2 linked regions of the Lichenihabitans psoromatis genome follow. The protein of the gene in region 1 interacts with the protein of each later gene in a pairwise test. Links are inferred from orthologs where the notes say so. Each region holds a gene or a part of one and is shown in the gene's direction. Other genes may lie near its edges. The genes, in order: gyrA and gyrB.

Evidence for each region.
Region 2: the proteins of gyrA (region 1) and gyrB interact in binary tests that used the Escherichia coli proteins (3 or more experiments, as listed by UniProt). The link is inferred for Lichenihabitans psoromatis from one-to-one orthologs.

What each region holds. Positions count from the first base shown.
Region 1 is NZ_CP036515.1:3,730,173-3,743,962, reverse strand. The notes cover bases 10,565-13,790. They hold gyrA (DNA gyrase subunit A), read left to right. Parts: upstream 10,565-10,902; coding sequence 10,903-13,590; downstream 13,591-13,790. Other genes in these bases: coaD (pantetheine-phosphate adenylyltransferase), read left to right, coding at 13,590-13,790; ssb (single-stranded DNA-binding protein), read left to right, coding at 10,565-10,755. In the rest of the region: Fe-S cluster assembly protein SufB, read left to right, coding at 1-933; Fe-S cluster assembly ATPase SufC, read left to right, coding at 1,033-1,782; Fe-S cluster assembly protein SufD, read left to right, coding at 1,794-3,128; EY713_RS17475 (cysteine desulfurase), read left to right, coding at 3,125-4,363; EY713_RS17470 (SUF system Fe-S cluster assembly protein), read left to right, coding at 4,369-4,779; methylenetetrahydrofolate--tRNA-(uracil(54)-C(5))-methyltransferase (FADH(2)-oxidizing) TrmFO, read right to left, coding at 4,823-6,232; EY713_RS17460 (DUF1127 domain-containing protein), read right to left, coding at 6,398-6,556; excinuclease ABC subunit UvrA, read right to left, coding at 6,944-9,949; more of ssb, read left to right, coding at 10,225-10,564. UniProt on the Escherichia coli protein: A type II topoisomerase that negatively supercoils closed circular double-stranded (ds) DNA in an ATP-dependent manner to maintain chromosomes in an underwound state.
Region 2 is NZ_CP036515.1:4,500,969-4,517,201, reverse strand. Bases 7,822-10,896 are described here. They hold gyrB (DNA topoisomerase (ATP-hydrolyzing) subunit B), read left to right. Parts: upstream 7,822-8,165; coding sequence 8,166-10,628; downstream 10,629-10,896. Other genes in these bases: EY713_RS21015 (DUF7168 domain-containing protein), read left to right, coding at 10,877-10,896. Outside these bases: ahcY (adenosylhomocysteinase), read right to left, coding at 1-451; EY713_RS21060 (ABC transporter substrate-binding protein), read left to right, coding at 747-2,336; EY713_RS21055 (ABC transporter permease subunit), read left to right, coding at 2,416-3,429; EY713_RS21050 (ABC transporter permease subunit), read left to right, coding at 3,419-4,342; EY713_RS21045 (ABC transporter ATP-binding protein), read left to right, coding at 4,342-5,346; EY713_RS21040 (dipeptide ABC transporter ATP-binding protein), read left to right, coding at 5,343-6,341; EY713_RS21035 (MmcB family DNA repair protein), read left to right, coding at 6,472-6,951; EY713_RS21030 (hypothetical protein), read left to right, coding at 7,091-7,351; EY713_RS21025 (DUF2934 domain-containing protein), read left to right, coding at 7,348-7,773; more of EY713_RS21015, read left to right, coding at 10,897-11,602; EY713_RS21010 (metallophosphoesterase family protein), read right to left, coding at 11,621-12,442; EY713_RS21005 (cysteine hydrolase family protein), read right to left, coding at 12,490-13,107; EY713_RS21000 (ABC transporter substrate-binding protein), read left to right, coding at 13,315-14,397; EY713_RS20995 (ABC transporter permease), read left to right, coding at 14,427-15,323; EY713_RS20990 (ABC transporter permease), read left to right, coding at 15,320-16,099; EY713_RS20985 (ABC transporter ATP-binding protein), read left to right, coding at 16,086-16,233. UniProt on the Escherichia coli protein: DNA gyrase negatively supercoils closed circular double-stranded DNA in an ATP-dependent manner to maintain chromosomes in an underwound state.

The sequences.
Region 1 (13,790 bases):
GTCGTGCCGGTGACCGACAACTTCTTTGCGACCCTGAACTCGGCGGTTTTTTCCGACGGATCGTTCGTCTACATCCCGCCGGGCGTTCGATGCCCGATGGAATTGTCGACCTATTTCCGCATCAACGAGCAGAATACGGGGCAGTTCGAGCGGACCCTGATCATCGCCGACAAGGGATCCTACGTCAGCTACCTCGAGGGCTGCACGGCGCCCAAGCGCGACGAGAACCAGCTTCATGCTGCCGTCGTCGAATTGATTGCGCTCGACGATGCCGAGATCAAATATTCGACGGTGCAGAACTGGTTCCCCGGTGATGCTGAGGGCAAGGGCGGCATCTACAATTTCGTGACCAAGCGCGGCGACTGCCGAGGTGATAATTCCAAGATCTCTTGGACCCAGGTCGAGACCGGCTCCGCGATCACCTGGAAGTATCCGTCCTGCATCTTGCGCGGCGACAATTCGCGCGGCGAGTTTTACTCGATCGCGATCTCGAATGGTCGCCAGCAGGTCGATAGCGGCACCAAGATGATTCATCTCGGCAAGAATACGACGAGCCGGATCATTTCGAAGGGGATCGCGGCCGGAAAGTCCGACAACACCTATCGTGGGTTGGTGTCGGCGCATCGCAAGGCGACAAACGCGCGTAATTTCACCAATTGCGACTCGTTGCTGATCGGCGAATATTGCGGCGCCCATACGGTTCCGTACATCGAGGCCAAGACATCGACGGCGGTGTTCGAGCATGAGGCGACGACGTCGAAGATCTCCGAGGATCAGTTGTTCTACTGCCGTCAGCGCGGCCTATCCGGCGAAGAGGCAACGGCTCTGATCGTCAACGGCTTCGTGCGCGACGTGCTCCAGCAGCTGCCGATGGAATTTGCGGTTGAAGCTCAGAAGCTAATCGCAATCTCGCTCGAAGGCAGCGTGGGCTGACCTTCTTATGAGGCTCGGCCATCAGGTCGAGCCGACCTTTATTGCTTTGACGATGCTGCCGCTCAGGCCGCCGACACGACACGAACTGCAGGAACGATTATGCTGGAAGTCAAAAACCTTCACGTCGAGATCGACGGCAAGAAGATCCTCGACGGGTTGAATCTCACGGTCAAGAACGGCGAAGTCGCCGCCATCATGGGACCGAACGGGTCCGGCAAATCGACCTTGTCCTATGTGATCGCGGGTCGCTCCGACTATGAGGTGACCGAGGGCGAGGTTTTGCTCGACGGTGAAAATATTCTTGAGATCGATCCCGAGGCACGAGCCGCGAAGGGCATCTTCCTGGCCTTCCAATATCCGGTCGAGATCCCCGGTGTTGCGACGATGACGTTCCTGAAGGCATCGCTCAACGCTCAGCGCAAAGCGCGTGGCGAGGCTGAACTGTCGACGCCGGACTTCATGCGGACGGTGCGCGACGCGGCCGCCAAGCTCGAGGTCAATCCTGACATGATGAAGCGGCCGCTCAACGTCGGTTTCTCCGGTGGCGAGAAGAAGCGGATGGAAATCCTGCAGATGGCCCTGCTACAGCCGCGCTTCGGCCTCCTCGACGAAACCGATTCCGGCCTCGACATCGATGCGCTGCGGATCGTTGCCAATGGCGTCAACGCGCTGCGGAGCCCGGATCGCGGCTTCGTGGTCATCACCCATTACCAGCGCCTGCTCGACTATATCGTCCCGGACACGGTCCACATCATGTCCAAGGGCCGGGTCATCAAGACAGGGACGGCGGATCTCGCGCTCGAACTCGAAAAGAACGGCTACCGCGATTACGTCGCCGACGCGGCGTGAGGGCAAGCTCCATGTCAGCCGAAATCACTCTCATGAAGACACCGGCCGAAACCAGGCTTGGTGATTATTTCGAAGCGATGCGCGCCACGACCGATCGCTCGGGTTTGGCAGCCTATCGCGCCGATGCCTTCGCGCGATTTGCCGCCAAGGGCCTGCCGCACCGCCGCATCGAAGCTTGGCACTACACAGACCTTCGGAGCATGCTGCGGGAGGCCTTCGCGCCTGCACATCTCGCTGACGATGCGGGTGTCGCGGCTGCCAAAGCGCATGTCGCCGCGATGCCCAATCCGGTCGGGCCGCGCGCCGTGCTGCTCGATGGCGTCTATCGACCCGATCTTTCCAGCGTCGCGACGCTCCCGGCCGGCGTCACGCTGGTGTCGGTTCTCGACCGTCTCGCCAATGGGGCGCTCGGCGATGCTCTCTCGGCGGCCGAAGCGCTCGGGACGCCTGAGGCTATTCTCGCGCTCAACGCTGCGCTGATGCAGGGCGGCATTGCGCTGACGGTTTCGCCCGGCACCTCCGTGGTCGAGCCGATCGAACTCGTGTTCCTCGCGACGGCGGGTGTCCAAGCCTCGATTTCAACGCGCTCGCTCATTGAGGTCGGCGCTGGCGCATCGCTCACCTTGATCGAGCGACATGTCGCGCTGGGCGAGGCCGACAACCAGGGGAACCATGCCCTGATCGTGGCGCTCGGCGACGAGGCTGCCATCGATCATGTGGCGCGGATGGACGGCTTCTCCAAATCGTCGGTGCAGCTTGGCACCGTGTTGGCGCGCATCGGCTCGAAGGCTCGCTTCGCCTCGTTCACGCTCATGACCCTGCCCGGCGTCACGCGCCGGCAGAGCTTTCTCGAATTTGCCGGCACACATTCGGCCGCCGACTTCAAGGGCGTGTCGTTGCTGGACGGCCGCTCGCATGCCGACACGACCTTGATCGTGACCCATACGGCGGCCCATTGCGAGAGCCGCGAATACTACAAGACGATCCTCGATGGCGAGTCGACTGGCGTCTACCAAGGCCGCGTCGTCGTGGCGCCCGGCGCGCAGAAAACCGATGGGAAGATGCTCAGCAAAGCGCTGTTCCTGGCCGATGGCGCCAGCATGTTTAACAAGCCGGAACTCGAGATCTTCGCCGACGATGTGGTCTGCGGCCATGGCGCGACTGTCGGTAATCTCGATGAAAACCAACTCTTCTATCTCCGCGCGCGGGGTATTCCACGCAAAGACGCCGAGACGCTGCTGCTGAATGCGTTTGCGGCCGACGCGATCGATGGTGTCGCGACCGAGGAACTCCGCCAGGAATTGACCGGGAGCGTCGAACAATGGTTGCACAACCGCGAGTCATGACCGACGCCGAGCCGGCAGCTTTCGATGTCGAGCGCATCCGCGCCGATTTCCCGATCCTGTCGGTTCGGCCCTATGGCAAGCCGCTGGTGTATCTCGACAATGCCGCTTCGGTGCAAAAGCCGAAGGCGGTGATCGAGCGGATCACCTACGCCTATGAACATGAATATGCCAATGTGCACCGCGGCTTGCATTACCTTGCCAATGCCGCGACCGAGGCTTTCGAGGGCGCGCGCGAAAAGGTGCGTGCGTTTCTGAACGCGGGCTCGACCGACGAGATCATCTTCACCCGCTCGGCCACCGAAGCCATCAACCTCGTGGCATCGTCGTTTGGGCAGGCGCATATCGGGGAGAGCGACGAGATCGTCCTGTCGATCATGGAGCATCACTCCAACATCGTTCCGTGGCATTTTCTGCGCGAGCGCAAAGGCGCGGTGCTGACTTGGGTCGATGTCGAGGACGACGGTTCGTTTCAGATCGAGGCGTTCGAGCGCGCCTTGACGGAGCGGACCAAAATCGTCGCGATCACGCATATGTCGAACGTGCTCGGCACGATCACGCCCATCAAGGAGATCATCCGCATCGCACATGAGCGCGGCATCCCGGTGTTGGTCGATGGGTCACAGGGCGCCGTGCATCTCGATGTCGACGTGCGTGATCTCGATGCTGATTTTTATGTCTTCACCGGGCATAAGCTCTACGGCCCGACCGGCATTGGCGTGCTCTACGGCAAGCGAGATCTGATGGCCGCGTTGCCGCCGTTCAACGGCGGTGGTGAGATGATCGATGTCGTGACGAAGGACACGATTTCCTACAATGGTCCGCCGCATCGCTTCGAAGCTGGGACACCGCCGATCGTGCAGGCGATCGGGCTCGGGGCCGCCGTCGATTACGTGGATGCGATCGGGCGCCCGGCGATCCGGGCCCACGAGGCCGCTCTGACCGCCTATGCGCATGAACGCCTCGGGCGTATGAACTCGCTCCGGATTTTCGGTACCACGCCAGACAAAGGCGCGATCTTGTCGTTTGAGATGAAAAACGCCCATGCCCATGATGTGGCGACCGTCATCGATCGGTCGGGTGTTGCGGTTCGCGCCGGGACTCATTGCGCGATGCCGCTGATGCAGCGTTTCGGTGTCACCTCAACCTGCCGCGCTTCCTTTGCAATGTATAATACGTTCGACGATGTCGATAAACTCGCCGAGGCCCTGACCCGGGCCGAAGCTCTTTTCGCGTGAGGCTCATGTCTAATCCATCAGTTCCGGCCCCGGCGTCGGCCGCCGCCACCGAGGACGCCCAGCCCAATCGTCCGGCCATCGCGCAACCCTCCGACATCACGCCGGAGGAGATCGATCGCCTGACAGAAGGCCTCATCACGGCGCTGAAGACCGTCTATGATCCTGAGATCCCGGTCGACATCTACGAACTCGGACTGATCTACCGGATCGACATCGACGATAGTCGTTTTGTGTCGGTCGATATGACGCTGACCGCGCCGGCTTGTCCGGTTGCGGGCGAAATGCCGGGCTGGGTCGAAACCGCGGTCGCAGGCGTTCCTGGCGTTGCGGGTGCTAAGGTGTCGATGGTGTTCGATCCGCCGTGGGATCAAAGCCGCATGTCGGACGAGGCCCGCGTCGCTCTCGACATGTGGTGACGTCCAGGCCCGGTCCGCTATTGAACCGGGCCGACCACGACCTCTAGGCCGAAACGCTTGTCGACACGGGCTCACAGAGCCAAGCGTCGAGATCATCGGAGGCGCGTTGGCTCATGGCCTTTTTCTTGGCGACAGCCTTTTCAGGGCCGCGCAGCCGCTTTCCATCCTCCGCTTTGGGGACCATGGCTAGTGGCGGGAACAGGCCGAAGTTGACATTCATCGGCTGAAACGACGGTGGCCCGCTATCGATCGTCTCGAGATGGCCGCCTGTGATGTGGTTGATCAGCGCACCGATCGCAGTGGTCGGTGGCGGGAGCGACACCGCAGTGCCGAGCCGCTCGGCCGCCGCCATTCGGCCCGCCATCAGCCCGATCGCGGCACTTTCGACATAACCCTCGCAGCCTGTGATCTGCCCCGCGAAGCGCAAACGCGGCATCGCCTTGAGGCGCAGCAGCGGATCGAGCACCTTGGGTGAATTGAGGAACGTGTTCCGGTGCAAGCCACCCAAGCGAGCGAATTCCGCCTGTTCGAGACCGGGAATCATCCGAAACACTGCTGTTTGCTCGGCATATTTCAGCTTCGTCTGAAAACCGACCATGTTGTAGAGCGTGCCGAGCGCGTTATCCTGACGCAACTGGACGATCGCGTAAGCCTTCACGGTCGGGTTATGCGGATTGGTCAAGCCCACAGGCTTCATCGGGCCATGTCGCAGCGTTTCCCGGCCACGTTCCGCCATCACTTCGATCGGCAGGCAGCCGTTGAAATAAGGCGTCCCCTCGAACGACTTAAAGCCGACCGTATCGCCCGCCACCAGGGCATCCAGGAACGCCTCATATTGCTCGCGATCCAGCGGACAATTGATGTAATCAGCCCCCGTGCCGCCAGGGCCCATTTTGTCGTATCTGGACTGGAACCAGGCCTTGTCGAGATCGATCGTGTCGCGATGGACGATCGGCGCGATGGCATCGAAGAAGGCGAGCTGCTCTTCCCCGGTCAGGCTCCCGATGGCGGTCGCGAGCGCCGGCGAGGTCAACGGACCCGTCGCCACGATGACATTGTCCCAATCGGCAGGCGGGAGGCCGTCGATCTCGCCGCGTTCGACCGAAATCAGCGGATGGTTCGCGATGGCGGTTCCGACAGCTCGCGAGAACCCGTCGCGGTCGACCGCCAGCGCACCGCCAGCCGGGACCTGATGCCGATCCGCGCAGGCCATGATGACGGAGCCGAGCCGGCGCATCTCGCGATGGATGACGCCAACCGCATTGGTGCTGGCATCATCCGAGCGAAAGGAATTGGAACAGACGAGCTCGGCAAGCCCGTCGGTGCGATGCGCTTCAGTTCCGCGAACCGGACGCATCTCGTGCAGCACGACAGGCACACCGGCTTTCGCGATCTGGAAGGCCGCTTCGCTGCCAGCTAAGCCGCCACCAATGACGTGAACGGGTTTGATCATATGGATTGGATTCATACCGCAACCTAAAGCAGGAACGCGGACATGTGAACGGCTGGCCACGACCAGAACCGATGAACGGCATAAACCGAAAACGCCCGCCGGGGGAGGACCGGCGGGCGTTCTGACGTCACGGGGGCATCGGCCACACCCGCGAACCAGATGAATTCAGTCGTGGATACGAGCGCCCTGACGTACGACGTCTTCAATATCCGACCGGCCGATGCCGAGGTCGTTCAATTCGCGATCCGACAGACGCGACAGTTCCCGAACCGACTCGCGGAAACGGCGCCAAGCATGCAGCTTTGCAGAGAGAGTTTTGATCATAGCACTGTTCCTTCTTATTAAGTCGTCGCTCAACTATCTGCTGCGCCACGACCGCTTTGATGCAGTGCAATATATCGAAAATCGCAGCGTCGATAACCCGTCTCGTCTTAAGCCCACCCATGCGCGAAACGCATGACGATCTTAGCAAACCGCTAAGACAATCAAGCTAATGCGACTCGATCCGGTCCGTGGACCCGGCCGAAGTTGCTGCGCTGCTGCAGTTCGCCAAAGGTGCGATGTGAAAATCGCATGACGTCCGGAGGTCAGACGCGGAGACTGCGCGGTATTTAGGTAGATGCCGGATGTCGGATGTAGTGGAGATATTGCATCGCACCATCGGGTTAATCATCCTCGGGGCGCATCGCACGATGCGAGAGGGTGACGGGTTTATTCGGCGGCAGCCTCAAGCACCAAGGGCCGACGCTTCAACACGTCTCGCAGGAAGCGCCCTGTGTGGCTGGCCTTCGAGCGCGCGATATCTTCGGGTGTTCCTGTCGCCACGACCTGACCGCCGCCGCTCCCGCCTTCCGGTCCGATGTCGACGACATAATCGGCTGTTTTGATGACTTCGAGATTATGCTCGATGACCACGACCGTATTGCCTTGATCGACGAGTTCGTGCAGCACTTCGAGTAGTTTGGCGACATCGTGAAAATGCAGCCCCGTCGTCGGCTCATCGAGAATGTAAAGCGTCCGCCCGGTGGAGCGTCGCGACAACTCCTTCGACAGTTTGACGCGCTGGGCCTCGCCACCCGACAAGGTATTGGCCTGCTGCCCGACCTTGATGTAGCCGAGCCCGACGCGTGCCAGCGTCTCCATCTTCTCGCGGATCGACGGTACCGGTTTGAACAGCGTCGCGGCCTCCTCGACCGACATGTCGAGCACATCGGCGATCGAGTTGTCGCGATACTTGACCTCTAATGTCTCGCGTCCGTAGCGCTTTCCTTTGCAGACGTCGCAGGTGACATAGACGTCGGGCAGGAAGTGCATTTCGATCTTGATGACGCCATCCCCCTGGCACGCCTCGCAACGGCCACCCTTCACATTGAAGGAGAAACGGCCTGGCAGGTAGCCGCGCGCTTTGGATTCCGGCAAGCCGGCGAACCATTCGCGGATCGGCGTGAACGCTCCCGTGTAAGTGGCCGGATTGGACCGCGGCGTCCGCCCGATCGGCGACTGATCGATGTCGATTACCTTGTCGATGTGTTCGAGGCCCTCGATCGCGTCATGCGGGGCAGGGTGATCGATGGCTCCGTTCAGTCGCCGCGCGACCGCCTTGTAAAGGGTGTCGATCACCAGCGTCGACTTGCCGCCCCCCGACACGCCCGTGACGCATGTGAAGGTGCCGAGGGGCACGTCGAGCGTCACGTTCCTCAAATTATTGCCGCGCGCGCCGGTGACGCGCAGGTGATCGCCATTCTTAGCCTTGCGCCTCGTGCGCGGCACGCCGACCATCTTGACGCCGGTCAAATATTGCCCGGTGAGCGAATTGGGGTCCGCCATGATCTGCTCGGGCGTACCGGCCGAGACGATCTCGCCGCCGTGGATGCCGGCGCCGGGCCCGACATCGACCACGTAATCGGCCGCTCGGATCGCATCTTCGTCATGCTCGACCACGATGACGCTGTTGCCGAGCCCCCGTAAACGCCGCAGCGTGTCGAGGAGCCGCTCGTTGTCGCGCTGATGCAAGCCGATGGATGGCTCGTCCAAAACGTAAAGCACGCCTGTGAGGCCGGAGCCGATTTGCGACGCGAGCCGGATGCGCTGGCTTTCGCCGCCCGAAAGGGTGCCGGCTGCGCGCGCAAGCGTCAGATAATTAAGCCCGACATCGAGCAGGAAGGTGAGTCGATCACGGATTTCCTTGAGAATGCGGGCCGCGATCTCATTTCGTTGCGGGTCGAGTTTCTCGGGAAGCGAGGCAGCCCAGTCGAGGCATGCGCGGATGGGAAGATCGCAAACCGCACTGATGGTCTGCATGTCGATCTTCACGGCGAGCGCTTCGGGCTTGAGCCGCGTGCCGCTACAGGCGAGGCACGGTGTCGCGCTCATGAAGCGGCCGATCTCCTCGCGCGCAAATTCGCTCTCGGTCTCCTTGAAGCGCCGGTCGAGATTATTGACCACGCCTTCGAAAGCCTTGTTGACCGCATAAGACCGGACGCCGTCGTCATAGGCGAACCGAACCTCCTCGCTCCCGGATCCGAACAGAATGACGTTCTGGACCTGTTTTGGCAGCCTCTCCCATCGGGTATCGAGCTTAAAGCCGAAATGCTTGCCGAGCGCGTCGAGTGTCTGGACATAATAAGGTGAGGTGGATTTTGCCCAAGGCGCGATCGCACCGCGCTTCAACGTCAACGTGGTATCGGGGACGACGCGCTCCGGATCGACCGACATCTGAAAGCCGAGCCCGGCGCAGATCGGGCAAGCGCCAAACGGATTGTTGAACGAGAACAGCCGTGGCTCGATCTCTGCGATCGTAAACCCCGAGACAGGGCAGGCGAACTTCGACGAGAAGGTTATTTCCCGGTCTTGACCGTCTGCAGGATCGGTAAGTTCGACGACCGCTATGCCATCCGCGAGCTCTAGCGCGGTCTCAAAGCTTTCGGCGAGTCGCGTCGCGATATCGGGCCGCACGACGATCCGATCGACAACGACACCGAGGTCGTGTTTGAACTTCTTGTCCAAAATCGGGGTCTCATCGATGGGGTAGAACTCCCCATCGATCTTGAGACGCTGAAACCCCTTCTTCTGATATTCGGCGATTTCCTTGCGGTACTCGCCCTTGCGGCCGCGAATGGCTGGCGCGATCAGGTAAAGGCGCGTTCCCTCGGGCAAGGCCAGAACCCGGTCGACCATCTGGCTGACGGTCTGGCTCTCGATCGGCAATCCGGTCGCGGGCGAATAGGGAATCCCGATCCGCGCCCAGAGCAGGCGCATGTAATCATAGATTTCCGTGACGGTGCCGACGGTGGAGCGGGGGTTCTTCGACGTGGTCTTCTGTTCGATCGAGATCGCTGGCGACAGTCCGTCGATCTGGTCGACGTCCGGCTTCTGCATCATCTCGAGAAACTGGCGCGCATAGGCCGAGAGGGACTCGACATAGCGGCGCTGTCCTTCGGCATAGATCGTATCGAAAGCCAGCGACGACTTACCCGACCCGGACAGCCCCGTGAACACGACAAGTTTGTCGCGTGGGATGACGAGATCGATGTTCTTGAGATTGTGCTCCCGCGCGCCACGGACCGTGATCGTGCGGCCGTCAAACGCCGGAGTTGTGACGCCGACGAGCGTCTCAACCGGCTTGGCCGAAGGCGGCAGCGCGGGGGCCTGCGAAACCACGAGTGCTTCCGAGGCGGGCGCATCCGCTTCACCAGCCTGTTTCTGTCTCCGTGCCATGCGGCCTCATGCCTTTTTGCAACGCGACGCCCGTCCCGCCAGCACGGGGCCGCAGCGACAAGGCTCGACGCGCGAGCGGAACCTCGGATGGTACCGAGTGGGTATCAAAGCTCTGTCCCGATTGGAACAGAAAAAGAACAAAATCCGTGGACGACGTGTCCGAACCTGTGATCTGAGCCTGCAAACGGCTCGGTTTGGCTTGCGCCTCCGGGGCCAAACGGCGCAGGATCATCGGCAGAACGACAACGGTCGATTGAGTTTTTGAGGAGTTGGTGATGGCGGGTAGCGTCAACAAGGTGACCCTGATCGGCAATCTCGGCAAGGACCCGCAAGTCCGTCGCATGAATTCGGGTGAGGCGGTCGTCAATCTGACGATCGCGACGTCCGAAACATGGCGCGACAAGGCGTCGGGCGAGCGCAAGGAAAAGACCGAGTGGCACAACGTCGTGATCTTCAACGAGAATATCGCGAAAGTCGCCGAGCAATATCTGAAGAAGGGCTCGAAGGTCTATGTCGAGGGACAGTTGCAGACTCGGAAATGGACCGACAAAGATGGTGCCGAAAAATACACGACCGAGGTGGTGCTGCAGCGCTATCGCGGTGAACTGACGCTGCTCGATAGCCGCGGGTCTGGCGGTGACTTCGGTGGCCGCGAGGAGGGCGGTTCCTTCGAGCGCCCGTCTGGCGGGGGCGGCTCAGGGTCCAGCTACGGACGGAGCGCGTCGGACCAACGGTCGAGCAGTGGACCGAGCAACACCGGCGGTGGGCGCTTGTCCGAGACGATCGACGACGACATCCCGTTCTGATCGCTTCTCCGCCACGGTTGGCCTCGCAGGCGCTTTCCAGTAGAGATAACGGCTTGAACTGTTTGGGAATCGAAGTTTTTGGCTGAGCACGACAAAGATCGACCGGACGAATCGTCGGGTATCCGACCGGTCTCCATTACGGACGAGATGAAGCGGTCCTACCTCGATTACGCCATGAGCGTCATCGTGAGCCGCGCCCTGCCGGATGTGCGGGACGGGTTGAAGCCGGTGCATAGGCGCATTCTGCATTCCATGCAGGAAAACAATTACTTACCGGACAGGCCTTACGTTAAGTCAGCGCGGATCGTGGGCGATGTGATGGGCAAGTACCATCCCCATGGTGACAGCGCGATCTACGACGCCATGGTCCGCATGGTGCAGACCTTTTCGATGCGGCTGCCGCTGATCGATGGGCAGGGTAATTTCGGCTCCATCGACGGCGATCCTGCAGCCGCGATGCGGTACACGGAGTCACGTTTGGCGGCTCCGTCGTTGGCGCTGATCCAGGACATCGACGAAAACACGGTCGACTTCCAACCTAACTACGACGGCAAGGAGAGCGAGCCCGTCGTGCTGCCGGCGCGGTTTCCGAATCTGTTGGTCAACGGTGCCGGCGGCATCGCGGTCGGCATGGCCACCAATATTCCGCCGCATAATCTCGGCGAAGTCATCGATGCGGTTATCGCATTGATGGATCGGCCCGACATCACGATCGACGACCTCATCGAGATCGTGCCAGGCCCGGATTTCCCCACAGGAGGCGCGATCCTCGGACGAAGCGGCATCCGCTCGGCCTATCATACGGGCCGCGGCTCGATCCCGATTCGAGCCAAGGTTTTGATCGAGGAAATCCGCCGCGATCGCGAAGCCCTGATCGTGACCGAAATTCCGTATCAGGTGAACAAGACGACGCTGATCGAGAAAATCGCCGAGCTGGTCCGCGAGAAGCGGGTCGAGGGCATTTCCGAATTGCGTGACGAATCCGATCGCGACGGCATGCGGATCGTGATCGAGATCAAACGCGACGCGGTGCCGGACGTGGTGCTGAACCAGCTCTGGCGCTACACCTCGCTCCAGAGCAGCTTCGGCGCCAATATGATCGCGCTGAACGGCGGCCGCCCGGAAGTCCTGAACCTCAAGGATATCCTGGTCGCATTCTTGGATTTCCGCGAGACGGTGGTGACCCGTCGGACCAAGTTCCGCCTCAACAAGGCGCGTGACGCGGCCCATGTTCAGGTCGGTCTCGCGATCGCGGTCGCCAATATCGATGAAGTGATCCGCTTGATCCGCACATCGCCCGATACGGCGGCGGCGCGCGTCTACTTGATGGAACGGGCCTGGCCCGCCCGTGATATGGCGCCCCTGATCACGCTCATCGCCGACCCGCGTCACGCGCTGGCGGAGGATGGCACCTATCGCCTGTCGGAGGCGCAGGCCCGTGCCATCCTCGAGTTGCGCCTCGCTCGTTTGACCGCTCTTGGTCGCGACGAGATCGCCGAGGCTTTGAACAAGCTGGCGGTCGAAATCGCCGATCTGCTGGAAATCCTCGGGTCGCGCGCTCGGATCTTCGACATCGTGAGAGGCGAGCTTCTCGCGATCCGCATCGCTTATGCGACGCCGCGCCGGACCATGATCCTCGACAGCGATGCCGACATGGATGACGAAGACCTCATCCAGCGCGAGGATATGGTCGTGACGGTCAGTCACGCCGGCTATATCAAACGCGTGCCGCTATCGACCTACCGGGCGCAACGGCGTGGCGGCAAAGGCCGCTCGGGCATGCAGACCCGCGACGAGGATTTCGTCTCGCGTTTGTTCGTCGCCAATACGCATACCCCGATGCTGTTTTTCTCCTCGCGCGGGCAAGCGTACAAACTAAAGGTATGGCGGTTGCCTCTCGCGGCCCCGCAGGCGCGGGGCAAGGCGCTGGTCAACATCCTGCCGCTCGAACTGGGTGAGCGGATCACCACCATCATGCCGATGCCGGAGGAAGAGGCGAGTTGGGATACGCTGGACGTGATGTTCGCGACGACACGCGGCACCGTGCGGCGCAACAAGCTAAGCGACTTCGCTCAGGTCAATCGGGCCGGCAAAATCGCGATGAAGCTCGATGAAGGCGACGGCATCGTCGACGTGCAGATCTGTGCGGAAAGCCAGCACGATGTTCTGCTGACGACGGCCCAGGGCCAGTGCATCCGCTTTGCGGTTGGCGACGTGCGGGTCTTCAAGGGTCGTGACTCGATGGGTGTCCGTGGCGTGTCGCTCGCCGAGGGCGACAAGGTGATCGGCCTGTCGATCCTGCGGCACATGGAGGCAGAGCCGGGCGAGCGGATCGCATACCTCAAGCGGCGCCGTGCCCGCGAGGGCGTGGTGGAAGACGATATCGAACACGAGGTCGTCGGTGAGAACGGCGACGCCCCGGATGGGCCCGACACGCTGTCGCCGCAGCGCTATATCGAGATGTCTGAAGCCGAGCAGGACATTTTGACGATTTCGGAGCGGGGCTTCGGCAAGCGAAGCTCGTCGTTCGAGTATAGGCTGACGGGACGCGGCGGCAAGGGTATCGTCGCCATGGTGACCAATACCCGCAACGGCAAACTGGTGGCGTCGTTCCCGGTCGAACATGCGGATGAGATCATGCTGGTGACGGACGGTGGTCAGTTGATCCGCTGCCCGGTCGAAGGCATCCGCGTCGCTGGCCGCAACACGCAAGGCGTCATCGTGTTCAACACCGCTAAGGACGAGAAGGTAGTGTCGGTCGAACATATTCCCGAGGCGGCTGACAGCGGCACGGATGTCGGCGGGGCGGACCTCGACGAGGAGCCGGAGGCCTGATGGCTCGAACCGGCCTCTACACGGGGTCGTTCGATCCTCTCACCAACGGACACCTCGATGTCATCTCGGCCGCAATGGCGATTTGCGATCGGCTCGTCGTGGCGATCGGGGTTCATCCCTCGAAGACGCCGCTTTTCGACGCTGCCGAGCGGGCCGCACTGATCCAAGCAGAATGCGCGTCCATCGCGACGGTTGCCGGA
Region 2 (16,233 bases), 780 kb from region 1 along the record:
CACGGATGCCGAGATGGATCAGCAGCGTCGCGTCGCCGCCGTCGTCGAGGATCATGTTCGGGGTGCCGCCATCGGCCCACTCGAAAATCTTATGCGTGTAGTCCCAGTAATCCGTGAGGTTCTCGCCCTTGATGGCGAAGACCGGGGTGCCCGTGGCCGCAATGGCGGCGGCGGCATGGTCCTGCGTCGAATAGATGTTGCACGAGGCCCAACGCACGTCGGCGCCGAGATGCTTCAAGGTTTCGATCAGCACAGCGGTCTGAATCGTCATATGCAGCGATCCGGCGATGCGGGCGCCTTTCAGCGGCTGCGACGCGCCAAACTCGGCCCGCGTCGACATGAGACCGGGCATTTCCGTCTCGGCGATCGCGATTTCCTTACGGCCCCAGTCGGCGAGACCGATATCGGCAATGGCATAATCGTGAGCGGATGTGGTTTGGGCTGAGCTCATGTGGTCGGATCCCCGAGAGTGCGTTCGCAAACCTCGTATCAGCCGAAAGACGCTGAGGCAATAAACATATGTCGAAGTCTTTATATGGATAGAAGGCGCTAATGTCGGAATGGTATGACGATTGCTTCCCTCGGGCGGGCAGCGCGGATCGTCGCGTGTCTCTCGAATCCGATTGCAACGCTGCTCAAATCACGCTTCGATATGGCGCGTATTTGAGCATCCTGACATGGTGTTGATCGAGGCCGCAACCGGAAGCGGGTTGCTGCAGGCTTTGGCTCGTAACTGAAGGTGACGAATGAACCATTTGAAAATGATCGGTTTTGGGGTTGCGGCTTTGTTGCTCGGATCGAGCGCAGCCTCGGCCAAGACCTTGGTTTATTGCTCCGAAGGTTCGCCGGAAAATTTCACCCCTGCGCTGAACACCACTGGCACCAGCTTCGACGCCGCCCGCCCGGTATTCGACCAGCTCGTTGAATTTGACCGTGGCGCCACCACCCTGAAGCCCGGCCTCGCTGAAAGCTGGATCGTCAGCCCCGATGGCATGACGATTACGTTCAAGCTGCGGAAGGGTGTGAAATTCGGCGCGATCCGCGACTTCAAGCCGACCCGTGATTTCAATGCCGACGACGTGTTGTTCTCGTTCGGTCGCCAATATGACGAGAAGAACCCCTACTATAAGGTCTCGGGCGGCAAGTACGACTATTACTCCGACATGGATATGCCGAAGCTCGTCAAGTCGATCGAGAAGAAGGACGATTATACGATCGTCATGACGCTCAGCGAGCCGAATGTCGCGATTTTGGCGAATCTCGCCATGGACTTCGCGACGATCCAGTCGGCCGAATATGCCGACAGCTTGATGAAAAAGGGCAAGCCCGAGCAATTCGATCAGGTTCCGGTCGGCACCGGGCCGTTCACCTTCTCGTCCTATCAGAAGGACGCCGTGATCCGCTTCAAGGCCAACAAGGATTACTGGGGCGGCAAGCCGCCGATCGACGACCTCGTTTTCGCGATCACGCCTGACCCGACCGCGCGCCTGTCGAAGCTGAAGACCGGCGAATGTCAGGTTTCGACCTTCCCGCGTCCGGCCGATCTGCCCGAAATGCAGAAGGATCCCGATCTCACGGTCATGTCGCAGCCGGGCCTCAACATCGGCTATCTGGCCTTTAACGCGCAGAAGCCGCCCTTCGACAAGAAGGAAGTCCGTCAGGCTCTCAGCATGGCGATCGATAAGCCGTCGATCATCAAGGACGTTTATCTCGGGGCCGGCCAAGCCGCCAAGAACCTCATTCCGCCGACCATGTGGGCCTATAACGACAAGGTCGTCGATTATCCGTTCGATCCTGAGAAGGCCAAGGCACTGCTGAAGACCGCCGGTGTCACCACGCCGCTCGACATCGACCTCTGGTACATGCCCGTGCAGCGGCCCTATAACCCGGACGCCAAGCGCATCGCCGAGATGATGCAGTCGGATCTCGCCAAGATCGGCGTCAATGCGAAGCTTGTGACCTACGAGTGGGGCGAATATCGCAAGCGGTTGCAGAATGGCGAAGCGACGGCGGCGTTGTTCGGTTGGACGGGCGACAATGGCGATCCGGACAATTTCTTCTTCTTCCTCGGTTGCCCGGGCGGAAAGCCGGCGGCCAGCAACGTCGGCAAATGGTGCAACACGGAGTTCGATGCGCGCTTGGACAAGGCCAAGCAGATCACCGATCAGGCCGAGCGCACGAAGCTCTATGGCGAGATGCAGGTCATCGAGCATGACGACGAACCCGTGCTCAACATTGCCCACTCGGTCGTGTATCAGCCGATGCGCAAAAATGTCGTAGATTACAAAATGAGCCCGTTGGGTCGTAACCAGTTCGATGGCGTCGACCTGAAGTAATCGAGGTGATCGTCATTCTTTTCATCATCAATCAGCCGGACCATCGTGGTCCGGCTGGCCAGGCAGCGGATCCGCGATCGTGATCCGCTTCTTCCTCAAGCGCCTCGCGCTGACCATTCCGACCTTCATCGCGCTGACGTTTCTGACCTTTATGGCGATCCGGCTGGTGCCGGGGGATCCCGTCGAGGTGCGGGTTGGCGAGCATGGCATCTCGCCCGAGCGGCTCGAGATGTTCCGCCACCAACTCGGGCTGGACCAGCCCGTCTGGAAGCAATTCCTCGATTATGGATGGCATCTGCTGCACGGCGACTTCGGCACGTCGCTGTCGACCAGCAATCCCGTCTTGACGGAATTTCTCACGCTCTTCCCCGCCACCGTCGAACTCTCGGCCGTGGCCATGATGCTGGCGATCGCGATCGGGATCCCGATGGGCGTCGTGGCCGCCGTCAAACGCGGCACATGGTACGATCAGGTGCTGATGGGCCTTTCAGTCACCGGTTATTCCATGCCGATTTTCTGGTGGGGTCTGTTGCTCATCATGCTGGTGGCCGAGCAGTGGCACCTCACCCCCGTGTCTGGTCGCATCGATCTCATTCGGTTCGACTACGACACCCCGACCGGCTTCATGCTGATCGACAGCCTGCTGTCGGACGAGCCAGGCGCGTTCGTCGATGCGGTGCGCCACCTCATTCTCCCGTCCATCGTGCTCGGCACGATTCCACTGGCCGTGATCGCCCGAATGACGCGATCCTCGATGCTGGAGGTGCTGAGCGAGGATTATGTTCGCACCGCGCGCGCCAAGGGCCTTTCGCCGTTCCGCGTCATCGGCGTCCACGCCCTTCGCAACGCGCTCATCCCGGTCACGACCGTGATCGGCCTGATGACCGGCAGCTTGCTGGCCGGGGCGGTGCTCACCGAGTCGATCTTCTCCTGGCCCGGCGTCGGCCATTACCTCATCGAGGCCATCTCGCGCCGCGACTATCCGGCCTTGCAGGGCGGCATCATGCTGGTGTCGGCGGTCGTCATTCTGGTCAATCTGTTGGTCGATACGACGTATGGCCTCATCAACCCGAGGATCCGGCATGGCCGCTGATCTTGCGACCCTTTCGGCCGCCCCGAGCAGCCTGACGACGGCGCCGAAGCCCGCCTCCTCGATCTACAGCTTCTGGCTGTCGTTCCGTGAGAACAAGGGCGCGGTGCTCGGCCTCGTGATCGTCACGCTGGTCGTGCTGATGGCGATCTTCGCGCCGCTGATCGCGCCCTATTCGCCCGTCGAGCAGTTCCGCGATGCCGTGAAGGCACCGCCGGTCTGGGTCGGCGGCGGCACATGGCGCTTCGTGTTCGGCACGGATGGCGTCGGCCGGGACATGTTGTCCCGCATCATCTATGGCGCCCGCGTCTCGTTGTTCATCGGCGTCTCGGTCATGTGCGTGTCCTTCGTGGTCGGCATCGTGCTCGGCCTGTTGGCAGCTTATTACGGATCGTTCGTCGACGTCGTCATCACCCGCGTCATGGACCTCATCATGTCGGTGCCGGATCTGGTGCTGGCGATTCTTGCCGTGGCGGTGCTGGGGCCGAGCCTCGTAAACACGATCGTGGCGGTCACGATCGTCTACGTTCCGCGCTACGTGCGGCTTGTGCGCGCCTCCGCCTTGACGGAACTCGACAAGGATTATGTTACGGCCGCCAAGGTCGCGGGCGTCGGACCGTTCCGCCTGATGGTGTCCACCGTGCTGCCGAATTGCCTGGCGCCGCTCATCGTGCAGGCGGCGCTCGGTTTGTCGGATGCCATTCTCGAAGCCGCGGCGCTGGGGTTTCTGGGTCTCGGCGCGCAACCGCCAACCCCCGAATGGGGCTCCATGCTGGCTGATTCGCGCGAGTTCATTCGCTCGCAACCCTGGATCGTGACGCTGCCCGGGCTCGCGATTCTCATCACGGTCGTGTCGATCAACCTGCTGGGCGATGGCCTGCGGGACGCGTTCGACCCCAAGATGCGGAGAGGCTGATGCGCCTTCTCGAGATTCGTAACCTGACGGTGAGGTTCGCAACCCGCAATGGTGCGTTCACGGCTGTGGATGGCGTTGATCTGACGGTTGATGGCGACGAGGTTTTGGCGATCGTCGGCGAGTCCGGCTCGGGCAAATCCGTCGCGATGCTGGCCATCATGGGCCTACTCCCCTGGACCGCGACCATCACGGCGGACCGGATGGATTTCTGCGGCCAGGATCTCCGCAAGCTGACCCCCAAGGCGCGTCGATCGGTGATCGGCCGCGACATGGCGATGATCTTTCAAGAGCCGATGTCGTCGCTGAACCCGTGCTTCACGGTCGGGTTCCAGATCGGCGAGTCGCTCAAGGCGCATCTTGGGCTCTCGCGATCGGCCCGTAAGGCGCGTTGCATCGATCTGCTCGAGAAGGTCGGCATTCCCGATCCGGCGCGTCGGCTTGGGATGTTCCCGCATCAATTGTCGGGCGGCATGAGCCAGCGCGTCATGATCGCCATGGCGATCTCCTGCAATCCGAAACTGCTGATTGCGGATGAACCGACGACGGCGCTCGATGTCACGATCCAGGCGCAGATCCTCGATCTGTTGCTCGATCTTCGCAAGGAGACCGGGATGGGCCTCGTGCTGATCACGCATGACATGGGCGTGGTGGCCGAAACCGCGAGCCGCGTCGTGGTGCAATATGCCGGGCGTCAGGTCGAGACCAACACAACTGCGGAACTCTTCGCCGGCCGACATCATCCCTATACCGATGCGCTGATGGCGGCGTTGCCCGAGCGGGCAACCCAGCGGCGCCTGCCGGCCATTCCCGGCGTGGTGCCGGGGCAGTTCGATCGGCCGGCCGGATGCACCTTCTCGCCCCGCTGCGCTTTCGTGTTCGACGACTGCCACACGATCGTGCCGCGCAAAGCCAGTCCCGCCCTCGGTCAGGCCCTGTGCCACACGCCGCTGATCGACGGCGTGCCGTCGGCCCGAATGCTTGAACCTGCGCGGGAACCCGCATGAGCCTCGCGATTGAACGTCCCGTGCTCGACACGACGGCCCGCGTGCTCGAAGCCAAGGATCTGCATCGGCACTATGAGGGTCGGCGCGGGCTCTTCGGCAAGCCCGTGACCGTGAAGGCGCTGGCGGGCGCGAGCTTCACGCTCGATCGCGGCGAGACGCTCGCGGTGGTCGGGGAGTCAGGCTCTGGCAAGTCGACACTGGGCCGCCTGCTGACCCTGATCGAGCCGCCGACCTCCGGCGTGCTCGACATCGAGGGCGCCGATGTGGCTCAGGCCGATGCGGCGACGCGCAAGCGGCTGCGGCGCGAGGTCCAGATGGTGTTTCAGAACCCCTATGGATCGCTGAACCCGCGCCAGAAAATCGGCAAGGCGCTCGAAGAGCCTTTGCTGGTCAACACCGATACGCCGGCCAAAGCGCGCGAAGCGGCAGCGCGCGACATGATGGTGAAGGTCGGGCTCAGGGCAGAATATTATGACCGCTACCCGCATATGTTCTCGGGTGGGCAACGCCAACGCATCGCGATCGCGCGCGCTCTGATGCTGCGACCCAAGATCCTGGTGCTGGACGAACCGGTGTCGGCGCTCGACGTTTCGATCCGGGCACAGGTCCTCAACCTCTTGGCCGATCTGCAGGATGAGTTCCGGCTCGCCTATGTGTTCATCTCGCACGACCTGTCCGTGGTGCGTCACATCGCCAACCGGATCATGGTGATCTATCTCGGCCACACGGTTGAGATCGGGTCGAGCCAGACCCTGTTCGCCAATCCGCAGCATCCTTATACGAAGGCGCTTCTGTCGGCGACGCCGGTGGCGGATCCCGGTGCCAAACGCGACAGGATCGTGCTGAAGGGTGAGTTGCCCTCGCCCTATAATCCGCCGAAAGGCTGTGTCTTCCACACCCGCTGCCCCATTGCTTTCGACAAATGCCGGGTCGACGAACCCCCGCTGGTTGCCAAACAGGGCCGGGATGTCGCCTGCTGGGCAGTCGAGGCGTAGGCGCCTCCCTCCTGTGTCGCCGACCGTGACTGAGCTTCGTCCCTCGTCGATCTATTCCGGTTTTGTTCCGCTTGCGCCTCCTCTATGGTTACTTGCGAATCGCGGCCGTAGCAGGGTTGATCAGGAGCCGATGGCGTTTAGAAACGAGGCGATCGACGGGCTGCCCGATGATGGGCGCCAGTCGGAGATGGCGCGGGTGATCTGCAAGGGTTTGCGCCGCATGTTGCGGAGCCGCAACCTTGCCAGCGTGACCGAACTCGTGTTGCCCGATGGGCGCCGCGCCGACGTGATGGCGCTCGGCGCCAACGGGACGCTGGCCATCATCGAAGTCAAATCCTCCGTGGCTGACTTTCGCGCCGATACGAAATGGCCGATCTATCGGGCGCATTGCGACCGGCTCTACTTCGCGGTCTCGCCGGACATGCCGGTCGGCCTCATGCCGCCGGACGCCGGACTGATCGTCGCCGACGCCTATGGGGCCGAGATCCTGCGCGAGGCGCCGGAACATCGTCTTGCCGGAGCGACCCGCCGCGCCCTGCTGATCCGCTTCGCGCAGGCGGCCGCGGATCGCCTGCATCTCGCCTACGACCCCGAGAGCCGGCTGTCCTAAGCAGGTCCGGCTTCCGCCGAAACGTCTCGGCAACCCGGTTCGCCAGCACGGCGTTCACTCCTCGCGTCATCATCAGCATGGCTGCTTCAGCGACCATCAAGGTTAACGGTGCGTTAACGATCTCAAACTAATGAAGGACTTGGGCATGACCTCCAAAACCCCGAATCAGGACGAGGACAAGCCGCTCGACAACGGTCGTCCGAGCATCGCCGACCAGCAATCGAACACCAGCGACGATCCGTCCACGGATCCCGAAGACGCCACGCTTGACGATTGGATCGAGGCCAATAATAGCCGCCCGACCTTGCCGGATGAAACGGCGGACGGGCTGGACGACATGGACGAGGAAATTCGCCACCAGGCGGAAGACCTCCCGACCGATACTCCTGGGAGATTATGATGGCTGGACAAGACGATAACGAACGAATTGCCAAGAAAGCGCATGAATTGTGGGAGGCTGAGGGCCACCCGCACGGTCGCGATCAACTCCATTGGGATGAAGCCAAGGAGATCATCGCGATCCAGGACAGCGAGCAGGATACGTTGCTGCCGCGCGACACCGGTGCGGAAGAGCCGGTCGAAGAAAAGTCGATCGCGATCGATAACGAAGGCGAAGCGCCGAACCTGACCGACACCGGCGATCACGATCTGACGTCGATCGATCGCGAGCCGGCCATCACGGCTCCGACGAAGGCCGCCGCCGATCTCGCAGCAGCCCCGAAGAAAGCCATGCCAAAGACGGTCGCGATAGCCGGCAGCACCAAATCCGAAAAGGTACCGGCGCGTCGCTCGTCCAAAAAGCCCCGAGGCCCGAAGGCCTGAGGTCAGCCTCATCGCCACCGGCTGCGCATCGGCAGCCGGCCGGAGCTCACCCTGCGAAGGCGTCGCATTCCGAAGCGGTGCCGAAAACCGACCACCGCCAGCCTGAACGGCCTCGGACGGTGAGAAACAGCCGATCGTGGCGGCGCCGGAGCGTCGCCAAACTCCGCCGTGCTCGACAATCCGCCGAGCCCGCAGGCCATTGGCGGTGCACGCCGACGCCTCCGACACGCCTGCCTCGCCCGTGCGCTCGGGTGGTGGCCGGAACTCCCCACAGCCCATCGCCGACCTCGACGCAATCCCTACTGCGCTTGGCGCCAAGAATGGCTATATAGGGCGTAGTCGCGCTTCAGTTTGGCACGGTCGGCAACGGCCGCAGAAAGTTACTGGTTTAAATGGCTCAATCGCCCCTTCCGTCGGATGCCTCGAACGGCACTCAACCGGACGCTTACGGTGCGGATTCCATCAAGGTTCTTCGTGGTCTCGATGCGGTTCGTAAACGCCCCGGCATGTATATCGGGGATACGGATGATGGGTCCGGCCTGCATCACATGGTGTATGAGGTCGTCGACAATGCGATCGACGAGGCCCTGGGCGGCCATGCGACGCTGGTGACCGTGACGCTGAACGTCGATGGCTCGGTGACCGTGACCGACAACGGCCGGGGCATTCCAACCGGGATCCACACCGAGGAAGGCGTATCGGCCGCCGAGGTCATCATGACCCAGCTGCATGCCGGCGGGAAGTTCGACCAGAACAGCTATAAGGTGTCGGGTGGCCTGCATGGCGTCGGCGTTTCGGTCGTCAATGCGCTATCGACCTGGCTCAAGCTCCGCATCTGGCGCGACGACAAGGAACATCTGATCGAATTCGCCCATGGCGATGCGGTGTCGCCGCTGATCGTCATCGGTCCTGCGCCGAAGGACGGCGATCGCCTCAAGCGCGGCACCGAAGTCACGTTCATGCCATCGGGCGAGACCTTCACGATGGTGGAGTTCGATTATGCGACGATCGAGCATCGGCTGCGTGAACTCGCCTTTTTGAACTCGGGCGTTCACATCATTCTGACAGATGCGCGGCATGCCGAGCCGAAGATGGAAGACCTCTATTACGAGGGCGGTCTCGAAGCGTTCGTGCGCTATCTCGATCGCACGAAGTCGCCGCTGATCGGCACGCCTCTGTTGATGCGCGGCGAGCGCGACGGCATGACGGTCGAGGTCGCGCTGTGGTGGAACGACAGCTATCACGAGAATGTCCTGGTCTTCACCAACAACATCCCGCAGCGGGATGGCGGTACCCATCTGGCCGGGTTCCGGGCGGCGCTGACACGGCAGATGACCGGGTATGCGGATCGCTCGGGCCTCAGCAAGCGCGAGAAGGTGGATGTCACCGGCGACGATTGCCGTGAAGGCCTGACCTGCGTGCTGTCGGTCAAGGTGCCTGACCCGAAATTCTCGTCGCAGACCAAAGATAAGCTCGTCTCGTCCGAAGTGCGTCCCGTGGTCGAGGGGATCGTCAACGAAACGCTTGGCACGTGGCTCGAGGAACATCCGGCCGACGCCAAGATCGTGGCCGGCAAGGTGGTCGAGGCCGCCGCAGCGCGTGAGGCGGCCCGCAAGGCGCGTGAGTTGACGCGCCGCAAGGGCGCGCTCGATGTCGCTAACCTGCCGGGCAAGCTGGCCGATTGTCAGGAACGCGATCCGGCGCGGTCGGAACTGTTTCTCGTCGAGGGTGATTCGGCAGGCGGGTCGGCCAAGCAGGGCCGTAACCGCGAATATCAGGCGATCCTGCCGCTGAAGGGCAAGATCCTTAACGTGGAGCGGGCGCGGTTCGACAAAATGCTTTCGAGCCAGGAGATCGGCACGCTGATCACGGCGCTCGGCACCGGCATCGGACGGGACGACTTCAACCCCGACAAGCTGCGCTACCACAAGATCATCATCATGACGGACGCCGACGTCGACGGCTCCCACATCCGGACCTTGCTGCTCACCTTCTTCTTTCGGCAGATGAAGGAATTGATCGAGCGTGGCTACGTCTATATCGCCCAACCGCCGCTCTATAAGGTCAAGCGCGGCTCGTCCGAGCAGTATCTGAAGGACGAGCGGGCGCGGGAGGATTATCTCATCGGCCACGGGCTCGATGGCACGGTGCTGCGGCTCGCGAGCGGCGAGGAGCGGGCCGGGGGCGATCTTCGCGCCGCTGTCGAGCAGGGCCGCATCGTTCGCGCCATCCTGGCTCAATTGCACTCGCGCTACGATCGCGTCGCGGTGGAACAAACCGCCATCGCGGGTGGCCTGAAGCCGGCTCACGCACTGGGCGAAGCCGAGGCGCAGGCCTTGGCCGAGCGCATTGCCGAGCGGCTGAACGCTCTGTCCGAAGAGACAGAACGGAGCTGGCAAGGCGAGATTAAGGATGACGGCTTCGTGTTCACCCGCCAGGTTCGTGGTGTGCGTGAGGCGTCGATCCTCGATGCGGGTCTTCTGTCCTCCGCCGAAGCCCGTCGGCTCGACGAGCAAAGCGCGGCGCTGCACGAGATCTACGACGTTCCGGCAACGCTTGCCCGCAAGAGCGAGTCGACCCAGATCGCCGGCCCGAGCGCGCTCGTCGATGCCGTGATGGCGGCCGGCAGCAAGGGCATCAGCCAGATGCAGCGCTATAAGGGCCTCGGCGAGATGAACCCCGAGCAATTGTGGGAAACGACGCTCGACCGCAACGTCCGATCGCTGTTGCAGGTGAAGATCAAGGAAGGCGACGAGGCCGACGACATGTTCGTGAAACTGATGGGCGATGTCGTCGAACCCCGCCGTGAGTTCATCCAGGCCAACGCGCATAACGTCGCCAACCTCGACGTCTGAGGGCGCGAGCGACTGAATCGTGGCGCTCGGCTTCTATCGTTGATCGATGACGAAACGGCCGAATGACGATCCGATCGTTTCTGTCGCTCGTGTTGCGACGAGCGAGGCCCAGCAAGCGGTTTGGCCGATCTGACGTAAGCTTCGGTGCTGGTCGCTTGTTTGTCTGACGATCCCGGTCAGGGCGTCGGCGCGAGATCGGACAAGCCGAAGGGTCGAGCCAAAACCGACCGCACACGAGACCCGTCCTCATGCCGCCCACCCTCGATCCCGCCGCGCACGATAAGTTGACCGGCCGTATCCGGGCGCTTCTGTCGAAGACCGTGCAGAACGGCTGCACGGAAGACGAGGCGCTGGCGGCGGCCGCCAAGGCGGCGGAGTTGCTCGATCGGCATGATCTGTCGCTCAGCGATGTCGATCTGCGCGAGATCGCCTGCGTTCGCATGATCTACGAGACGCATCGCAAGAAACGCATCCCCATCGCCGATTGCATCGGCGCGGTGGCGCATTTCTGCGATTGTAAGGTCTGGCGCGAGAAGAACCCGGACGGCGACAACCGCTTCGTCTTCTTCGGCTTGCCGGCCGATGCCGAGGTCGCGCTTTACCTGACGGGCGTGATCGACGCGGCGGTTCGCACCGAACTCGGGCGCTACAAGACGAGCCGGGCCTATCTCAAGGTGCGGCATCAAGATCGGCACCTCGCCAATGCGTCGTTCACGCTCGGCATGGTGACCTCCATCGCGACCAAGCTCGATGCCATGAAGACCGATCGTGATCAGGCCAATGCCAAGTCTGGCCGCGACCTCGTGGTCGTGAAGACATCGATCATCGAGCAGGATCTGTCGAAGCTCGGGCTGACGTTTCGCGCGACGCGCAGCGCTGGCCGAACCATCGCGCCGGATGCCTTCGAGGCGGGCGGCAATGCCGGACAGACCTTCACGATCACGCCGGGGCTGAAGACGACCCCGACATCCTGAACCGCAGCGCCAAAAGCGTTAGACGAGGACCTGCCGGAGACGCTTGTCCATTTCGTCGACCTCGATCGACCCGGCGAGGTAAGCATCGAAGGTGGTCTGAACGTCGGGCGAGATCGCTTGCCCTCGGATCGACGCGGAGAGCTTTGCTTCGCGCACGATCGCGCCCCGATCCGGTGCGCCGATCGCCTGCAGGAAGCTGACGTCCGGCCCGTCCAGCACGGCCGCCGTCAGAACACCCGACCGGTAGGCGCCGGTATCGATCGAGACGCGATTGATCGTTACGACCGCGAGATCGCCCATGATCGTATGCCCATGAACGACGCGCCGGGGTAGGGGATGGGGGTGGTTCAGGAAGTCCTCCCGAATCCAGATCAGGTCTTCCTCGATCTGGTCCTCAATCGAGACACCGGGCCGAATGCCGGCATGCACGAAGAGGTTCGTGCCATCGTCATGGGTCAGCGGGAGTGTCTCGAGAAAAGCCACATGCCGGCGAAGTTTGGCGTCGTTGCGGTTCAGCGTATCGCGATCCAGTCCATAGCTGCGGATCGTGAACCAGAACAAGTCCCAGGCCCAGTCCGGCACGCCGACGCCGGTCGTCACGGCCTTGATGAACAGGTCGTCGTGATTGCCGCGCAGACACACGAAGCGATCCACCGGACGTTTTGGCCCGGCAATCAGGCGCTCGATCACACCGTAGGAATCCGGACCGCGATCGACATAATCACCCGTGAAGACGATCTTGGCGGCGGCTCCGATGCGACTTGCATGCGCCTCGATCGATGCGAGAAGCTGGTCAAGGAGATCGGCGCGTCCGTGAATGTCGCCGATCGCATAGGTCATGGTCTTCATGGCGCGAGGTTTAAGCGGGGATGGATGACGTGGCAATGTCAGTCATGTTTTCCGGACGCGCCGCCCCACGCGGCGACGACGTCGCTGGTCCGGACAAGATCGACCTGTTCGGCGAGACGCGGCAGCAGCGTATCGACGACGGCGCGGTGGCTGTCGGGTGAGGAACTCGCCACCGCATCGACCGGGATGACGACGCGATAACCGCGATCAATGGCGTCGAACACGCTCGCGAGCACGCAGACGTCCGTTTCGACACCCGAGAACACGATCGTGTCGACCGCCTCGGCCTGCAAACGAGCCACGAAGGTGGGCGTGTCGAAGATCGAATAGCCGCTCTTGTCGAAGATGGAGCCCGGATCAGCGAGGCCGGCCAGCGGCTCGATAAGATCCAGCAGAACGGGGTCGAGACGATCACCCGTTATCTCAGCCCAGCGCCGGTAATAGTGGCGCCACCGGCCCGTCGCGGCATCGGCATGCGGCGGGACGATAAAGCGGGCCCATAAGGTTTGGTTTGGCGCGGCACGCGCTAACGCCGCGACCTTGGGGATGATGCCTTCGAGCGCTGGCGTGTGCCAGGCCGTCACCTCCGCGAACAGGCGCTGCATGTCGATACAGAGGTGCACGCTCGATCCATACAAGCCAAGAACGTTAGACATGATGTCTGGACCAAAACGAGGCAGCTCGCCGTTTTTGAAGCATTGAACGCCTGTTATCGCGGCAAAACCGCTTTATGCTGCACCTGCGAAGAACACATGTGTCTCGCCGTTAGGATATATAATAGACCTAAGCTTGACAGAGAAGTGCAAGCAGGATTTGTTGGTGTACGAACAAGTTTCGACACCGTTCGGTGGGAGCGAATGAACATGTCACGTCTGGATCGTCGGCAATTCACTCTGATGGCATCGGCCGGGTTGGCGAGCGCCGCGACGGGACTGATGTCTCGGGCGGCGCAGGCAGCCGACCCTGTAAAAACTATTACGGTGCTAAATTGGCAGGGTTACGGGACCGACGAAGCGTTCGGTCTCAAGGCCTTCGCGGCCGCGACCGGCATCGAGGTCAAACACGATTATTATAACGCCGAACCCGAGATGCTGACCAAGCTCCGCACCAACCCCGGCGCTTATGACGTGGTGCTTGTGAATTCGGCCCGCGACGCCCAGGCCCAGGCCGACGGCCTGATCGATGCGGTCGATCTGTCCAAGGTCCCCAACGCGGCCGGTCTGGCGGATGCTTTCAAGACAAACCCCAACATCACGATCGACGGCAAAACTTATGGCGTGCCGTGGGTCTGGGGCATGAATGCCCTGGCGGTCCGCAAAGACAAGGCGGCGGGGATCGACAGCTACAAGGTCTTCCAGGATCCGGCTTTTGCCGGGCGCGGCGCTTTGTTCGACGATGCCGTCACCGAGATCGCCGTCGCGGCGTTGATGACCGGGCAGAACATCAACAACCCGTCCGACATGAAACTGATCGGCGAGACGCTGAAATCCTTCAAGAAGGATATCAAGCTCATCTGGTCGAGCGAGGACGAGTGGAACAAGGCCTTTGCGGGCGGCGCGTTCGATGTCTCGATCTTTTGGTCGGGTGCGATTACGCGGGCCGTGCATCTCCACAATCAGCCGGTCGAATTCGTCATTCCGAAAGAGGGTGCGGTCGGTTGGCTCGATAACCTCTGCGTTCCAGCCACCAGCACCAAGAAGGAAGCCGGGCTGGCCTTCATCAATTACATGATCGACCCGAAATTCTACGTCCAATGGGCGACATCCGGCGCGCCCGCCTCGGCCAATAGTGCCGCCATGGACATGTTGCCGGCAGACGACCTCAACAAGCAGATCCACAAGCCCGAATATCTGCCGAAGCTGCAGTTCATGGGGGCCTTGCCCGAGGATCGCCGCCAGGCGTTCAACGATCTGTGGGAAGAGGTGAAGGCCGGCTACGCGCACTGACGATCTCGCCAGGAGAAAGCCGGTTCGGGATGACTAGCGCAGGCGCCGCCTCGCCGCCGCGATCGCAACGGGCGCGACAAGGTCTGTCCACGGCCGGCCTGTTGCTGCCGGCCTATGGCTGGCTTCTGTTGGCTGTGTTTCTGCCGCTCGGGGCGATGTTCATCTTCAGCTTCCTGAAGACGACGCCGTTCGGCAGTTCAAAACCGCTCGTGTTCACGATCCAGAATTATCTGGCTTTTGTGAACCGGCCCTATCTCGTCGATGTGGCGTGGACCTCCCTTCAACTGGGGTTTTGGACCACCGGACTCTGCGCGCTGATCGGTCTGCCAGCCGCACTTGCCTTGTCGCGCGCCACCAAGGGGCGGTTCCGGCAGGTCGTCTTCCTGCTGACCATCCTGCCGTTCTGGACCAACGGGCTGGTCCGCATCTTCTCCTGGACCATGCTGCTGCGCGAAGGTGGCATCATCGATGCGCTGCTGCATCTCGTCGTGCCGGGAGCGGGTTCGATCTCGCTGCTCTACAGTTTCCCGGCCATCGTGATCGGGCTGGTTCACGCCTATCTGCCTTACATGATCCTGACCTGCTATCTCGCGGTCGATAGTATCGAGGATGGCCTGATCGACGCGGCTCGCAGCCTCGGCGCGCGCGCCCCGACGGTCTTTGCGACCGTGATCCTGCCGCTGGCGCTTCCGGGGCTCATTTCGGGCTCGATCCTGATCTTCGTGCCGGTCATCGGCAGCTTCATGGAGCCGCGCATCCTCGGCGGCCGCATCGGCGTCACCATGGGGACCGTGGTCGAGGATCAATTCACGCAGGCCTATAATTGGCCGCTCGGCTCGGCTCTGTCGTTCTCGATGCTGGCCGTCGTGCTGGTGATCTTCGCGATCTTCTCGCGCGCCCTGCGCGGCCGAATGCTCGACGCATGACGACGCTCGGGCGCGGCTTTCTGATGCTGGTGCTGGTGTTTCTCTATGCGCCGATCGTCGTGATGATCGCCATGGCGTTCAACACCTCGGAACTCTACACGCTCCCGATCGTGCCGACGCTGCATTGGTTCGAGGCGCTCTCGGTCAACGACAAGTTGCTGAACGCAAGCCGCAACAGTGTGCTGATCGCGCTCGTGACCGCGGTGCTGGCGACGGCCATCGGAGGGCTCGCCTCTCTCGCTCTCGCGCGCCGCAGTTTCCGGGGCCGCAGCCTGCTGCAATTGTTGCTCTTGCCGCCGATCGCCATTCCCTGGCTGATTACCGGAACCGCCATGCTGGTGTTCTTCTTCTGGACCGGCATCGGGCGCGGATTGCACGCCATGATCATCGGCCATGTGGCGCTGGCAATTCCCTATGTGGTGCTCGTGGTCGGCACAGGTCTGAAGACCCTGAGGGCCGACCTCGAGGAAGCGGCCATGAGCCTCGGGTCGACACCGATCCATGCCTTTTTTTCTATCACGCTGCCGCTGCTGGCGCCCAGCCTCATCGCGGCGGCGTTGTTCGCCTTCGCGGTCTCGCTCGACCAATTCGTGGTGTCGTATTTTCTCGCGACGCCGGGTGTCTCGACCTTGCCGGTCGAGATCTATTCGTCGATTCGCAAAGGCTTCACACCGGAGATCAACGCCATTTCGACGATCCTGTTGGTGTCCTCGGCCACCTTGTTCCTTGTCTTCGCGGTTCTGACCAAAATGGGAGGCGAGGGTGAGCGGCGTTGAAGTGTCGGCGATCGGTAAGGGGTATAGCGGGCTGCGCGTGCTCGACGATGTCAACGCCCATTTCGAGCAGGGTCGGTTCACCAGCCTGCTCGGCCCATCCGGGTCCGGCAAGACCACGCTGCTCCGCATCATCG